Regions from separate parts of the Blautia sp. HCP3S3_C4 genome, predicted to be linked through region 2. Evidence: riboswitches for the same ligand, from Rfam matches in the RefSeq annotation. Region 2 holds a riboswitch; the other holds the start of a gene.
The links. Region 2 has a riboswitch for cobalamin ahead of ACTNC6_RS08085 (ABC transporter substrate-binding protein). Riboswitches for the same ligand answer to the same signal wherever they lie in the genome.
Positions count from the first base shown of each region.

Region 1: linked by a shared signal. The riboswitch ahead of ACTNC6_RS01140 (cysteine-rich small domain-containing protein) and the one ahead of ACTNC6_RS08085 (ABC transporter substrate-binding protein) in region 2 are both predicted to bind cobalamin.

Region 1 is NZ_JBQHWF010000001.1:237,540-245,225, forward strand. Features, by position in the region: gene ACTNC6_RS01120 (DnaJ domain-containing protein) at 1-259, shown strand, start outside; gene ACTNC6_RS01125 (diaminopimelate dehydrogenase) at 431-1,417, shown strand; gene ACTNC6_RS01130 (N-acetylmuramoyl-L-alanine amidase family protein) at 1,643-3,121, shown strand; gene ACTNC6_RS01135 (C40 family peptidase) at 3,348-4,763, shown strand; cobalamin riboswitch at 4,943-5,135, shown strand; gene ACTNC6_RS01140 (cysteine-rich small domain-containing protein) at 5,412-5,705, shown strand; gene ACTNC6_RS01145 (phosphatase) at 5,826-6,548, opposite strand; gene ACTNC6_RS01150 (glycyl radical protein) at 6,856-7,686, shown strand, end outside.
Region 2 is NZ_JBQHWF010000007.1:41,229-48,914, forward strand. Features, by position in the region: partial or broken gene ACTNC6_RS08065 (IS607 family transposase) at 1-325, opposite strand, end outside; gene ACTNC6_RS08070 (CGGC domain-containing protein) at 724-1,077, opposite strand; gene ACTNC6_RS08075 (ABC transporter ATP-binding protein) at 1,145-1,900, opposite strand; gene ACTNC6_RS08080 (FecCD family ABC transporter permease) at 1,900-2,985, opposite strand; gene ACTNC6_RS08085 (ABC transporter substrate-binding protein) at 3,000-4,124, opposite strand; cobalamin riboswitch at 4,240-4,516, opposite strand; gene ACTNC6_RS08090 (ABC-2 transporter permease) at 4,595-5,245, opposite strand; gene ACTNC6_RS08095 (ABC transporter ATP-binding protein) at 5,242-6,087, opposite strand; gene ACTNC6_RS08100 (GntR family transcriptional regulator) at 6,091-6,462, opposite strand; gene uraA (uracil permease) at 6,597-7,686, opposite strand, start outside.

The DNA.
Region 1 (7,686 bases), on a different contig from region 2:
TTCATCAATGGCAAATATGGGGCTTGGAAATAATGTGAACGCTCTCAGCGATATCAGGGAGGCAGTCCGTCTGGAACCGGATAATATGCAGTATCAGATGCTTCTTCAGCGAATGGAAGGGGGCGGCAGCTGGTACCGGGAAATGCAGAATCCTTTTGGGGGCATGCCGACCGGCGGTGATGATTACTGCATGAAGCTTTGTCTGGCAAATCTGGCCTGCAGTCTCTGCTGTCCAGGTGGAGGTGTATTTTGTTGTTGATTTTTGTAACAAATTGGTTACTGTTCACAAACTGCACACGGAATTATAAAACTTCCATTAATGGATTGACAATCAAAATGGAAAATATTACTATAGTAAAGTGATAATGCGCAGCCGTGATGACGAAAAATAGCTGCGATAATAGAAGAAAGGTTACAGGAGGAAATCATAATGAGTATTCGTATTGGTATTTTGGGCTACGGCAATCTTGGCCGTGGTGTAGAGTGCGCAATCAAACATAATCCAGATCTGGAGCTTGTGGCTGTGTTTACACGTCGTGCTCCGGAAACCGTTAAGATTCTTACAGAGACAGCAACAGTATATTCTGTCAGTGATGCTGAAAAAATGAAAGATAAGATAGATGTTCTTATTATCTGCGGTGGAAGTGCAACAGATCTTCCGAAACAGACGCCGGAATATGCAAAGATGTTTAACGTAATTGACAGCTTTGATACACATGCAAGAATTCCGGAACATTTTGAAGCAGTAGATGCGGCAGCAAAAGAAAGCGGTCATATCGGTATTATTTCAGTAGGCTGGGATCCGGGAATGTTTTCACTGAACCGTCTCTACGCAAATGCAATTCTTACAAACGGAAAGGATTACACATTCTGGGGCAAGGGTGTAAGCCAGGGACATTCAGATGCAGTACGCCGTATCAAAGGTGTAAAAGATGCAAAACAGTACACAATTCCTGTTGAAACAGCACTGGAAGCGGTAAGAAACGGAGAGAATCCAGATCTTACAACAAGACAGAAACATACAAGAGAATGCTTCGTAGTTGCAGAGGAAGGTGCAGATCTGGCACAGATCGAGAACGATATTAAGACTATGCCGAATTATTTCTCAGATTACGACACAACTGTACATTTCATTTCTGAAGAAGAGCTGAAGCGTGATCACAGTGGAATCCCCCATGGTGGTTTTGTGATCCGCTCCGGAAAAACAGGATGGAATAATGAGAACAATCATGTGATTGAATACAGCCTGAAACTGGATTCAAATCCGGAGTTTACTTCTTCTGTACTGGTTGCTTATGCGAGGGCAGCATACCGTATGAACAAAGAAGGTCAGACAGGTGCCAAGACAGTATTTGACGTGGCTCCTGCATATTTAAGTTCTGCCGATGGGGCTGAATTGAGAAAACATCTGCTGTAAAATCGAAAAGAGACAGGGCTTTTTTGTTAGCTTTGTCTCTTTTTTGCTGGAAAAACCTGTGGTGATTTAGTGAAAATTTAACATATTTTTACTTCAATGTTGACTGTATGTTGAAGGTGTAATATAATAGGGTCATACAAACGTAACAACATTGTAAAGACTTTACATTTCTGAACATGAAAATGAAACATAATGAAATGTAATAAAAAGAAAAGGAAGGTATGTATGCAAAACGTAAACAAGAAGTTCAGAACCTGGGGGGCGTTTCTGTTCCTGCTGTTTTTTGCTGTATGTGTATCTGTATTTTTTTCAGCTGCGCGGGTTAAGGCCGACACAGAGACTGGATTTGTAACGATTAACGGTAAATCATACTACATAAATAAGGATGGTTCTAAACAGAAAGGCTGGCTGGAGCTGGACGGCAAGAAGTACTATTTTAATGCAAGCACAGGCGTACAGGTAAAGGGCTGGGCCACAGACAGCAAGGGAAGAAAGCGCTATTTCAGCAAAGGCGCCGGAATCATGATGACCGGTTGGCTGACAGACTCCAAGGGACAAAAGAGATACTTCGATGAGTCTACTGGATTTATGCAGACTAAGTGGCTGACACTGAAGGGAAAGAAATATTATTTCTACAGTAAGAGTGGCGTTGCTGCATGTAAAGAGTTTCTGACAGACAGCAAAAAGAACACCAGATATTTTACAAGTGCCTGTTACATGCTGACAGGATGGGCAAAAAATACAAAAGGTGAAGCCAGATTCTTCGAAGAAGATGATGGTATCATGGCAAAGGGCTTCCAGAAGATTGATGGTAAGAACTATTATTTCAGCACAGAAAGCGGTAAGATGGCGACAGGCTGGCAGACCATTAATTATAATAAATATTATTTTGATACTAAGACCGGTGAAATGGCAACAGGCCAGGTTACCATTGACGGTAAGAAATATACTTTTGATTCCAACGGTATTTTGCTGATCACTCCGGAATCAAACGGAAGTAAGACGATTAAGAATTATCTTGCGGGAGCATTGCTTCCGGTAGGAAAAGCCCTTTATGTATGGGGTGGTGGATGGAATGATTCTACCCGTAAGGGACTTAGTCCTACCATGACTGCTTTCTATAACAGTCAGACTGCAGATTATAATTATAATAATTACAGAGACCTGAGTACTGAAAACAGAGCAAAAGGTTTTGACTGTTCCGGTTTTGTTGGCTGGGCTGCATATCAGGTGATGCAGACGAAGTCAGGAGTTGGAAGCGGATATACAGTTGTTTCCGGTGAAGTTGGATCTACCTATAAGGCAAGAGGCTGGGGAAGCATTCTTACACAGTCTGATCTGTCAAAATCCGACTGGACATTCAAACCTGGTGATATTGGTTATAATGAAGGCCATGTATGGATTGTTCTGGGACAGTGCAGTGATAAGAGTCTTGTAATTGTTCATTCTACACCAAATGCAGGTGTACAGATCGCAGGAACTCCTACACCGAATGGAACGTATGGAAGTCAGGCAATTGCACTGGCACAGAAATATATGTCCAGATATCCGGGATATGCAAAATATGGTTCTGCATATCACACATCCAGCGGTAATTACAGCCGTAACGGAAACTATTTCAGATGGAACAGAAATACACTTTCTGATCCGGATGGATATCTGAGCAAGACCGCAGATCAGATTCTGGCAGATCTTTTCAGTTAAGAAATTGAGAGATGCATTCAAATTCAATATGAAATGAAAGAAGCAGCTTGTCCGTTGGGACGGCTGCTTTTTTGCGTAAACATTACTAAATGTTACGGAAATTTAAAATAATTTATAAAAAATCCTTGCATTCATGGAAATGATGTGTTAATATGAATAAGACTTAAAATAAATATTACGAAACTATTACATAAAAAGAAATAAAAGGTTACGAGGACGAGAGACCATGAAGAAAAAAATTGTATGTCTTACATTAGCACTGCTTATGACTGCATCACAGGCCGTAAGCGTAAGCGCTTCCAGAGAAGATGATTTAAGAGAAGAACAGGCGATTACAAGCCAACAGCTTGATGCCACATATTCCCGCATGGATGAACTGGCAAATGCAAAAGCACAGCTTGAGAGTGAAATTTCAGAGTTGGATTCCAATCTTGTTAATGTTATGGTTTCCATCGATACTCTTAAAAATGATATCAGCAATAAAGAGGTTGATATCATCAGAACAAAACAGGATCTTGCAAAAGCGCAGAAAGCCAGAGATAAGCAGTACGAGAGTATGAAGAAGCGTATCCAGTGTCTGTATGAGCAGGGTGGTGATTCTGCATGGTTCCAGATGATGTTGAATTCCGAAGATCTCAGTGATCTTCTTACACGAGCTGAGAATACCCAGCAGATGTATGAACAGGACAGAAAAAATCTGGACAAATATGTGAAGACCATTGATGAAGTAAATAATTTAAAAACACAGTATGAGTCTGATAAGGCAGAGCTGGAAGAGATGAAATCTTCTTATGAAGAGCAGTCTTATACTCTTCAGTACCAGATTGATCAGAAAAAATCTGAGTCTGCTGATTATGAAAATGAAATCGCATATGCACAGCAGCAGGCAACAGAATATGCAAATCTTCTGGCAGAGCAGACAGCAGAGATCCAGCAGTTGGAAGCAGAGCGTATTGCGGCAGAGGAAGAGGCCAGACGTCAGGCAGAGGAAGAAGCTGCAAGACAGGCGGCAGAAGAAGCTGCTGCAGCAGAGGAAGCTGCAAACTCAGAAGATGTAGAGTATGATGAGGATGGAAATCCGGTTGAAAATACAGATGAGGATACAGACGAAGATAACTATGAGGGATCAGACGATGTAGAATATGATGAAGATGGCAATGTCATTGATAATGCACAGTCCGGTGAGGATGTGGAATATGATGAGTATGGCAATGTTATTGATTCTGACAATACAGTATCAAAGGAAGATTATGAAGAAGAACAGTCTTCTGATTCTGACAATTCTTCTTCTGGTTCAGGCTCAGGCTCTTCTGTAGTGGATTATGCTACACAGTTTGTGGGAAATCCATATGTATGGGGAGGAACAAGTCTTACAAGTGGTGCAGACTGTTCTGGATTTGTACAGAGTGTATATGCCAACTTTGGAGTAAGCCTTCCGAGAACTTCTTATGAACAGCAGAATTGTGGAACAGAAGTATCTTACGCAGATGCGCAGCCAGGTGATCTGATCTGTTATGGCGGCCATGTGGCAATTTATATGGGAAATGGACGTATTGTACATGCATCCAACTCTGTAGACGGCATTAAGATCAGCGACAACGCTGCATACAGAACAATTGTATCAGTAAGAAGACTTGTATAATCTGCAAAAGATTATATCCGATAAAAAATAATGAGGAAAGACCGGGTGACGTCCATATGTGTTGTTGCCTGGTTTTTTATTTGAAAAAATTTTTAAAAAGTATATAAAAAAGTTTCTGAAAAACTTTGACAAATAGTTGACATTCTCTAACAGTGATGCTATTATAAGGACAGTATAATTCCATATAGAACATATTAAGTGCTGATACTGTTATTTATACAGTACAGAGAGAGGGAATCAGGTGAGAAACCTGAGCGATCCGGTCACTGTAACAGAGGAGCAAATCTCGCAGATCCATTGTGCCATAGCATGAGAAGGAGAGAGGAGCGATGAGCCTGGAGCCAGGAAACCTGCTTAGTATGGCGAGGTTAAACTTCCGTGTAAAGTGTAACAACCAACTCCGTTGAATCCGCAGCTTCGGAGCGTTGTCTGCTTTTTCGAAGGCAGACATTTTTTATGGAATGCGCCTGTTCTTTATGAATTATACATGATTAAATGGCAGGCGATACTACTTCGGAAATATTCGTTCCCTCCGCGCACTCATGAACGGATTAATCTTCTACCCCGGAGTAGCATCGCTCCCTCTTTATTATGGAGAAAATCATAGATTGATCTGTTGTCTGCCTATTTGGAAGAAGGGAATAAGATATGGAAAAACCATATTGGGAAGATAAAGAGTATTCTTTTTTCAGTCATAAAAAATGTGAGTTTTTTCCCTGCCATAAGGGAGCAGATCCTGAGGATTTTAACTGTTTGTTTTGTTATTGCCCTTTATATGCACTGGGGGATCAATGCGGTGGGAATTTTCGATATACAGACAGTGGGCTGAAGGACTGTACCAACTGTCAGCTTCCTCATAAGAGAAAGAACTATGGATATGTGACCGGGAAATATCAGGAACTGGCTGAGCTGATGAAGAAAATGCGTGCAGATCAGCAGTAAGGCTGGCTGACCGGTGAAAATAAAAAAGATCATCAATGGATATTTATATGAGAAATATCTGTTGATGATCTTTTTTTGTATACCTGCATAAGAAATGGTATGAACACATATTGGAAACAACTAACGGGTTTGAAGAAATACCTTCAGTCTGGGAATCTGATTGTTCAGAATCAATGATTCGGGAAAGCCGGTTTGGTGAACGAACTCTGCTGCATAGGTAAAATCTCCTACATGCTCTTTTCCATGGCTGTCGCTGGATAAAACAATGGGAAGCTGATATTTAAGGCAGCAACGAAGGATTTCTGCGTTATTTGCCCTGGTGTCACCGCGGTATCCGCCGGGAGTCAGTGAGACTTCGTTGATTTCAAAAATTACATTTTCTCTGCTGGCTGTATAAGCCAGTGCATCGTAATCCACCGGAAAAGCCGGGTTATCACAATGGCCCAGAACCTTTACGGCAGGATACTTCATTGCATTCTGGTATGCAAGAGTATTCTCTTTGACAGTTCCGGATCTGTAGTTCTGGCCATGCATACTTATGATAGCGTAGTCCAGATTAGACAACAGCTCATCACTTAGATCTACATGTCCCTGAATGTCCAGAATATTGAGTTCTACGCCATAAAGTACTTCTACACCAAAACGCTTTCTGGGGCAGAATGGCAACCCGCGGAAATAAGAAGATGTGCCGGAAGCAAGAGTACCGGGACCGTGATCAGTGATGCCCAGAAGCTTCATGCCTTTGCGTCCGGCTTCTTTTGCCATATCGGAAATTGTGCAGGAAGTACCGTGTCCGCTTGCAATGGAATGTGTATGGATATCTGCAAGATACGTAAGGATCATCCCCTTTTAAATAAAATTAATGACTGTTTTGCAGAGATATTCTGAAAAAATATATATAACAATTATGACAGAAAGAAGAAAGGTTGTCAATTGGGGTTCGGAATAAAAACAACTAAATTTTACAAACAATTCAAACAAAAAACAACATAGAAACAGTTTGAAATATGTTGTTTTTTGTTGACCTTATGAGGCGAATGAGGTATAATGGTTTTACATGAGTACATGAAAAAAAGTGAAAGAAATTTGTCTGAGCGCCGGGAATGGCAATGCGAAGATAAAAACTCCTCTTTCATGAGAAAGGAGAAACATGGAAAAATTTCAAACATCAGATATTCCCAAATCTCCGAGAATCCAGAAGCTGGTAGATGCTCTTTATGAGCATATGCCGGTGATTGAATCTTCCAGAGCGAAGCTTCTGACGGAATCTTATAAGGAGACGGAAGGCGAACCGATCATTACCCGTAGGGCCAAAGCATTTGCACATATTCTGCATCATATTCCGATTATCATCCGCGATAATGAATTGATTGTAGGAAGCAGTACCATTGCTCCCAGAGGATGTCAGACCTTCCCGGAATTTTCCTATGAATGGCTGGAGGCTGAATTGGACACAGTTGCTACCAGAACAGCTGACCCATTTGATATTGCAGAGCAGACTAAAGCTGATCTGCTGGAAGCAGATAAATACTGGAAGGGAAGAACAACCAGTGAACTTGCTACTTCCTATATGGCACCGGAAGCCATTAAGGCTATCGAACATAATATCTTTACACCTGGAAATTATTTCTATAATGGCGTAGGACATGTTACTGTAAAATACTGGGAGGTACTGGAAATCGGTTTCGAGGGTATTATGGAGAAAACCCGGGAAGAACTGAAAAAATGCAATGTAGGTGATGGTGATTATGCCCGCAAATCTCATTTTCTGGAAGCTGTACTGATCAGCTGCCAGGCAGTGATTGATTATGCACATCGCTATGCACAGCTTGCAGAGCAAATGGCGTCACAGTGTACAGATCCTGTCAGAAAACAGGAACTGCTTCAGATTGCTGCAAACTGCAGCAGAGTACCGGGAAAGGGTGCAGACAGCTTTTATGAAGCCTGCCAGTCATTCTGGTTTATACAGCAACTGTTACAA
Region 2 (7,686 bases):
TTTTCTTATAATTAATCCCGGAACCGATATCACTTATTACCTCAAATGGCTGTCCTTTTGCCAAAAGATATGTCTTAACATTATCAATCTGTCTTTCCATATCATCTTTCTGTTTATGGCTTGAAACGCGACAATATCCAATTGTAATGCGGTTTTTAGGCTTTACATTTATTACCTGGTTGAGTTACTCATCAGAATAATATCTATAGCCACTTACTGTAGTATGATGCGGATGAAGTTTTCCATTGGCATCCCCATTTCGTAATGTCTGGGCAGATACGCCTATAATTTTTGAAAATTCATGTATAGAATAATATTTACTCAAAGTATCAACTCCTTTCAATAATATTCCACCCTAATATCTTATAAAACTCAACATGTTCTTATATAATTTTATAATTTATATTTAGTTGCTAATAACCCTTCAATCGGTTTCTTTTCACAGTAATTTTTTTGTTCTTTCTTTTTGCCATTGGCAATACCTCCTGTTTTCCGCAGGAGTCAAAGAACATTTTGTGCTATTCTTATCACTTCTCAGCTCCTGCTTTTCATAATTAACTGGAATTAAAAGCATGGATTTCTGAATTGAGATTAGAATAATCAGACGGCAAAAATGCCTTGAAATATAAGAGAAATATGCTTTATACTTATGTTAGCATTACTTACTCTTATTTTCAAGGCATTTTATATTCTTTTTATTTTATAAATTGTATAGAAACTTTTTTATTCTTTATGTGTTCCTCTGATCACTTTGATTCCACGTTCTTCTATCATATTGCAGATCTGTGTCATCCTTGGACATTCATGCTTTCCATCCGGAAGACGACAGACACCTACGTGGATGGCACTGATCTTTTCGCTGACCAGTCTGTCTATCTTTTCCAGGATTCCTTTGTCTTCTATGGGGTCTGTCGGGTTGGCGTCTTTGCATCCATTGCAGGTCATCATTGCTGCCAGACAGGTATCTTCCGGATAATCCTGAAAGAAATCAGTTCTGTTCTGAAATGCTGCCAGGCATCCGACTCTGGCGCATACATTATTAGAATGAATACACGTTAAAATTCCTATCTTATTCATCTTTTTCCTCCATATACAACAGGCCAGAGTCAAAATTTTTTCTGACTCTGGCCTGTCAATTCTCATATTATAAAAATAAAATATGCATCTTCCCGCGGCTGTCATTTACCACTTCCGAATCTACCTGGTAAATCCTTTTGATCAGCTCCTGAGTGAGTACTTCCTGTGGAGTTCCATATCCTTCCAGCACACCATCTTTCAATACATAAATCTTATCACAGTATGCCGCCGCAATATTCAGGTCATGGATAGCTGATATTACAGTTACGTTAAGTTTCTTTACCAGTTCCATCAGCATGATCTGATGTGTGATATCCAGATGGTTAGTCGGCTCATCAAGGATCAGTGCAGGTGTCTGCTGTGCAAGTGCTCTTGCCAGAATAACCCTCTGCTGCTCTCCACCTGACAGCGTAGAAAATGTGCGATCCGCAAATGCATCCATCTGTACCGTTTTCAGTGCTTCTTCAACAATCCGGTAATCTTTTGCATTATCCCGTTCCAATGCTTTCTTATGAGGTGCACGTCCCATCAACACGACTTCCCGTACGGTAAAATCAAAGTTGTAGTAATTGTGCTGTGCCACAACTGCCATTTTTCTGGCGGAGCTTTTTACGCTCATGGAATGGAGTTCTTCGCCGTCCAAATAAACGGCACCTGCATCTGGCTTCAGGATACGGTAGATGCATTTTAATAATGTAGATTTTCCGCTTCCGTTTGGTCCGATGATCCCTACCAGTTCCTTATCCTTTGACTCTATGGAAATTCCCTTCAGTATCTGTCTGGCGTGAAATCCAACCTGAATATCTTCTGTAGTGATTTTCATTACTTACTACCTCCAAATCCATAGGATTTCCGCACAAGCAGATAAATAAAGCATGGAGCACCGATAATGGATACCAGCACACCGATCGGCATCTCAGAATTCTTCAGGATCACACGACATGCCACATCACACCAGATCAGGAATGATGCACCAAGCAGTGCACTTAATGGCAGTAATCTTCTGTGGTCTGTTCCAAACAGGATTCTGATCACATGAGGGATCACAAGTCCTACAAAGCCGATCACACCCGCACAATATACTGCAAACCCAATCATTACAGAAGCAACGATCAGATAAAAAGTTCTCAGCCTGTGCAAATCAGTTCCCAGTGTGATCGATACATCATCTCCTAACAGCATCAGATTCAGATTACGATATTGCGTCCAGAAAATAATTACACAGATCAATGTAACAGGAAGCATTACACCTACTCTGCTCCAGCTTGCGCCTGCAAGGCTTCCCATCGTCCACTTCATTACTTCTGTTGCTGCATTTTTGTCATTGGTGATATAGATAACAAAATTGGAAAAAGCAGAACATACCGCACTGACAGCCATTCCGGCAAGGATCAGTTTGGCAGAAGTAGCTTTTCCGCCCATGTTTGCAATGGCAATTACTGCAAAAGAAGTGACCATTGCACCAATAAATGCAGTAACACCAACTGAGTTTCCACCGAGAAATCCACCAACTCCAAGCATGATCGCCAGTGTTGCACCAAAGGATGCACCGGATGAAATACCAAGTACATACGGATCTGCCAGTGGGTTCTGGACAATCGCCTGCATAACTACGCCACAGACGGAAAGAGCCATTCCAACTGCCAGAGCCAGCAGGACTCTGGGCAGCCGGATCAGCCACACAACATCGTGAACTGCGCCTTCTGCATAGGCGGACAGGCTTTTGATATGAAACAATTTATATGCAATGACACTGTAAACATCTTTCAGTAACAGATCTGCATTTCCAAAAGTGATTGCTGCAAGAATGGAAAAAATCAAAAATGCCGCAAGCCCGATAAGAACTGCCACATACATGGATGTCCTGAGCACACTGCCTTTTTTTGTCTGTGAAACCTGTTCTTTCACTGTTATGTCCTCAATCAGTCAAAATTCACATCCGGATATAATCCTTTTGCGAAAGTTTCAATACCATCCTGTGTACGTGTTGCACTTGCGTACATTTCACTGAGCATGATCGGATAAACACGACCGTTCTTTACAGCGTCAAGGCTCTGAAGTGCTTCGTCATCCTTGATAACGGCAAGCTGGCTTTCTTTTACAGTTTCCGGATCATCACCTGCATATGGCATGTATACAACAAAAATCACATCAGGGTTTGCTGCAATGATATCTTCTTTTCCTGCTGTAGAAGCATCCGGGTTTGCCAGAGTCGCACCCAGTTGTGTTACCATATCTCCACCAAGGCTCTTTGCACCATAGTTTGTGATATCTTCTCCAAGAGGTTCCAGAACCATTACGCTTGGTTTCTCTTCTACATCTGCTGTTGCTGTAAGAGTTTTATCGATCACTGCCTTTGCATCATCTACGATTGCCTGTGCTTTGTCCTGTACATCAAAAATCTTTCCAAGATTTAAGATGTCTGTAAATTCATTTTCCAGAGTTCTGTCTCCGTCAGGGCGTGTGTTTGTGTTGTAATAAGTGTTGCAGCCTTTGTCAATCCAGTCTGTTACATTTCCGAGATTTTTATCAGAAAACAGGGAGCTCCAGGATAAGATCATGTCTGGCTCCAACATCGTTACAGTCTCAAGGGATGGGGTAAATTCATCAAGATAATTTGTTTTTGAAAATGCATCTTTAAGTTCATCCGGAACTTCATTGTCAAGACCTGCAGTAGCTACCAGACGGTCTTCCAGGCCAAGTGCAAGCATGGTTTCAATGCTTCCCTGATATACAGCAAGAACTTTCTCCGGTGCCTTTTCATAGGTTGTTTCGATTTCATTTCCATCATAATCATAGGTTGTGATGGTCAGAGGATATTCTGTCTTTGTACCTTCTGCGTCTGCTGTCTTATCTGCATCTGCTGAATCCTGTGCGTCTGCATCTTCCTGTGTATCAGAGTCTGCATCTGCTGCCGGCTGATTGTCCTCTTTGATTGTCTCAGAGTCTGCTCTCTCTGCTGCAAAAGCTGCCGGAGCTGCGGAAACTGCCATAGCTGCTGCCATCATAATTGCCATGATTCTTGTGGATAAATACCTGTTTTTCATTTGACTTCCTCTCTTTTCGTATATGTTATTTACCTGTTCGTGTAACCGAAAAGATGAGACTTCAGAAAAAGTAAAATAGAAGTGATAAGAATAACGGATACTTTTTACGGAAGCTCCTTCTTTACGCTGTCAGGCAGGTTTCCTGACTCACAGATCACAGAAAGTTCCCATAAAATAAAAACTGATACAACATCCATGCTTCAGCAGTTCATGAATATTGTATCAGAAATATTTCCAGATACTCTCTGACAGCCGGATTCCGCCTTCTCACATATTTATGCAATGACATATTACAATCCCGCTTTTTTTCTGTATACAGTGGCCGCAACCGTTCAGGCATTTCACCTGATTCCCTCTCACATTATCATACACAAAATCTGCGTATGATAATGTTCACTTAACAGCTATTCAATTACGCTGATATAATTTTAGCACACTGCTTTTATAATTACAACCATATTCGAGACACATCAGAATTCTTTCTTCTCCATAAGCCGGACACCAATCCAAAAAGATCCCATATATACAATTACTGTAAATAATACAACTCCGGCCAATACCATTCCCCATTTCAGTCCATTCAGCCATGCACCGACTGCGTCTGCTGAAAGTCCCATTGTTTTTATCAGAATATAAACTACGGCAATTATAATAGCCCACATGACCATTGCAATATAACGTCCTTTTTCTGCTCCAAAATGTATTACAAGCGGGAGCGATACTGACAACATAAGAAGCGCCAGTGGAATGTATATCAGAGTGTCAATAATTTTCTCACTCAGGCACCCCTGAAGCTCTGCCACACCTTTACAGATCACTCCCGTTATTGCTTCAATTCCCCACGCTGCAGCCGTAAGCCCTGCTCCCAGCAGATATTTCTCCGCCACATACTGTTTTCTGGTAACCGGCAAGGTCATAAGAAATGCAAGACCATTATCAAACTCATCATAACTTATAGTCGTAATGGCAAAAATTGCTGTGGCAATCATAAAATATCCTATAGCAAAACTGACGCTCCCGCTTCCTGCCAGATTCAGGATGACTCCCATTACAATAACCAGGATAAAAGACTGTTTCTGCTGTTTCATCAGTTCTATATCCTTTACAAATAATCCCTTCATACCTGTTCCTCCATCATCACTACCAGATCATCAATCTTTCCATTCTCAATTACAACATCCGGATAATTTTCCATATAAAATTGTTTCTGGTTTGTCAGACACCTGTATCCATAAGCTTCTTTCCGAATCTTAATAAGGTATTGCTGATCCAGTTTTTCGTACTCTTCTTCTGAAACTTTAAGAACTGCATAATCTGACAGCAGTACATCTGTATCCTCATGAAGGATAATTTTTCCGGCATGGATCATATAAAAATCGTCACAAAGACTCTCCAGATCTGATGAAATATGTGAACTGATCAGAATAGAACTGCTTTCATTTTCTTCCATATATTCTCTCAGCATGTTCAGCACCTCATCCCTGGCGATCACATCCAGACCAACTGTGGGCTCATCCAGAATCAGCAGTTCTGCCTTATGGCTTAATGCTGCCAGTACTTTAAACTTTGCTTTCATACCAGTGGAAAATTCTTTGATTTTCTTGTCTGTGGGCAGATTGAATCTTCTGCACTGCTGCAGGAATTTCTCTCTGTCAAAATCCGGATATATGCTTTTCATAATATTTGCCACGCCCGCTGCTGTCAGATACATACTGAAGCCTGAATCTGCAAAAACAACTGCCAGTTTCTGCTTATCCTCCGGCTTAAGCTCTTCTGCCTTTTTCCCAAAGACCTCTATCTCTCCGCCATCCGGATGAATCAAGCCGAGCAAAGCTTTAAATGTGGTGGATTTCCCGGAACCATTTCTTCCAATAAGTCCTGTAATCATCCCAGGCTGTACTTCCATAGAACAGTCCAGCGAAAAACCTCTGTAATGTTTCTGCAAATGACTGATTTTCAACATGTCTTAGTCCTCCATGATCATTTCAAAAAGATTTCTGATTTCCTCATCGTTCAGTCCACATCTTCTGCCCTTCATGATTGCCTGCTCCAGATCATGTTCTACTTCTTTGAGCTGTTCTTCCCTCATCAGGTTTTTATTTGTGGCTGCAACGTAGGTTCCTTTTCCATGAACAGTGACGGTAAATCCTTCTTCTTCCAGATTGTCGTAGGCTTTCTTCACAGTCAGGGCACTGATCTTCAGTTCCTTTGACAAACTGCGTACTGAAGGTAATACAGTGTCCGGCTGTAACTCTCCTCTGATAATCGCAGACTTAATCTGGTCTATGATCTGTTCATAAATAGGTACCATGGATGAATTATTGATTATTATATGCATATGTTTCTCCTCCATCTGTAAACAGTATATAACAGTGCATAACTGTTGTCAACTGTTTTATACTGTTATACACAAAAACCTCCGGACATTCCTGCCCGAAGGTTTTCGTTCATTTATATATCAGTTATCCAATATCACTGATCATTTGTCAGATGTAGCTTGTCCAGAATATAGAACACCAGGCTCAGTGCCATACCTACAACACATGCCAGTACCATGCCTGTCAGTTTTACATTTCCCAGATTCAGGGAGATTCCGGAAAGACCTACGATAAATACAACAGAGGTCAGTGTCAGGTTTCTGGATTTACCGTAATCTACCTTATTATCTACCAGCATACGAAGTCCTGATGTACCGATCATACCATAGAGTAGGAAAGAAATTCCTCCGATTACAGGACCGGGAATGGTATTGATCAGTGCTGCCAGTTTTCCAAGGAAGGAACAGCAGATAGAGAGAACAGCCGCACCTCCGATTACCTGCACACTGTAAACCTTTGTCATGGCCATAACACCAATATTCTCACCATAAGTAGTTGTGGGTACAGAACCCATACATGCAGACAGAGTTGTAGAAAAGAAGTCTGCAAAAAGAGAACGATGTAAGCCTGGTTCTTTCAGCAGATCTTTCCCTACAATCTTGCTGGTTACGATCTGATGTCCGATATGCTCGGATGTTACCAGAAGAAGTGCCGGGAAGATTGTCAAAATCGCTTCCAGATTAAATTTCGGATGCTGGAAATTAGGCAGCGCAAAGAATGTAGCCTCTTTTACTGCTGTAAAATCCAGGATTCCGCAGAGAACTGCTGCCACATATCCTGCAATGATTGCGATCAGGATTGGGATCACTGATAAGAATCCTCTAAACAGAATCTGTCCAAACACTGCAACTCCCAGTGTTACCAGAAATACGATCACATTTTTCATATCTATCTTATCGTCAAGAAGTCCTGCTGTACTTGCAGCACTTCCGGCAAGCTCCAGACCGATCAGTGCAACTACCGGTCCCATTGCAGCTGTGGGAAGCACAATATCAATCCATTTGGTTCCACATTTTCCAATGATCAGCGCCAGGATCATACCAGCAATGCCAAGAACTACAAATCCACCCAGTGCATACTGGTATCCGAATTTTGTCATGACCAGAATTCCCGGTGACAGAAAAGCAAAGCTTGATCCAAGGTAGGCCGGAGCTTTTCCCTTTGTGATCAAAATAAACAGTAAA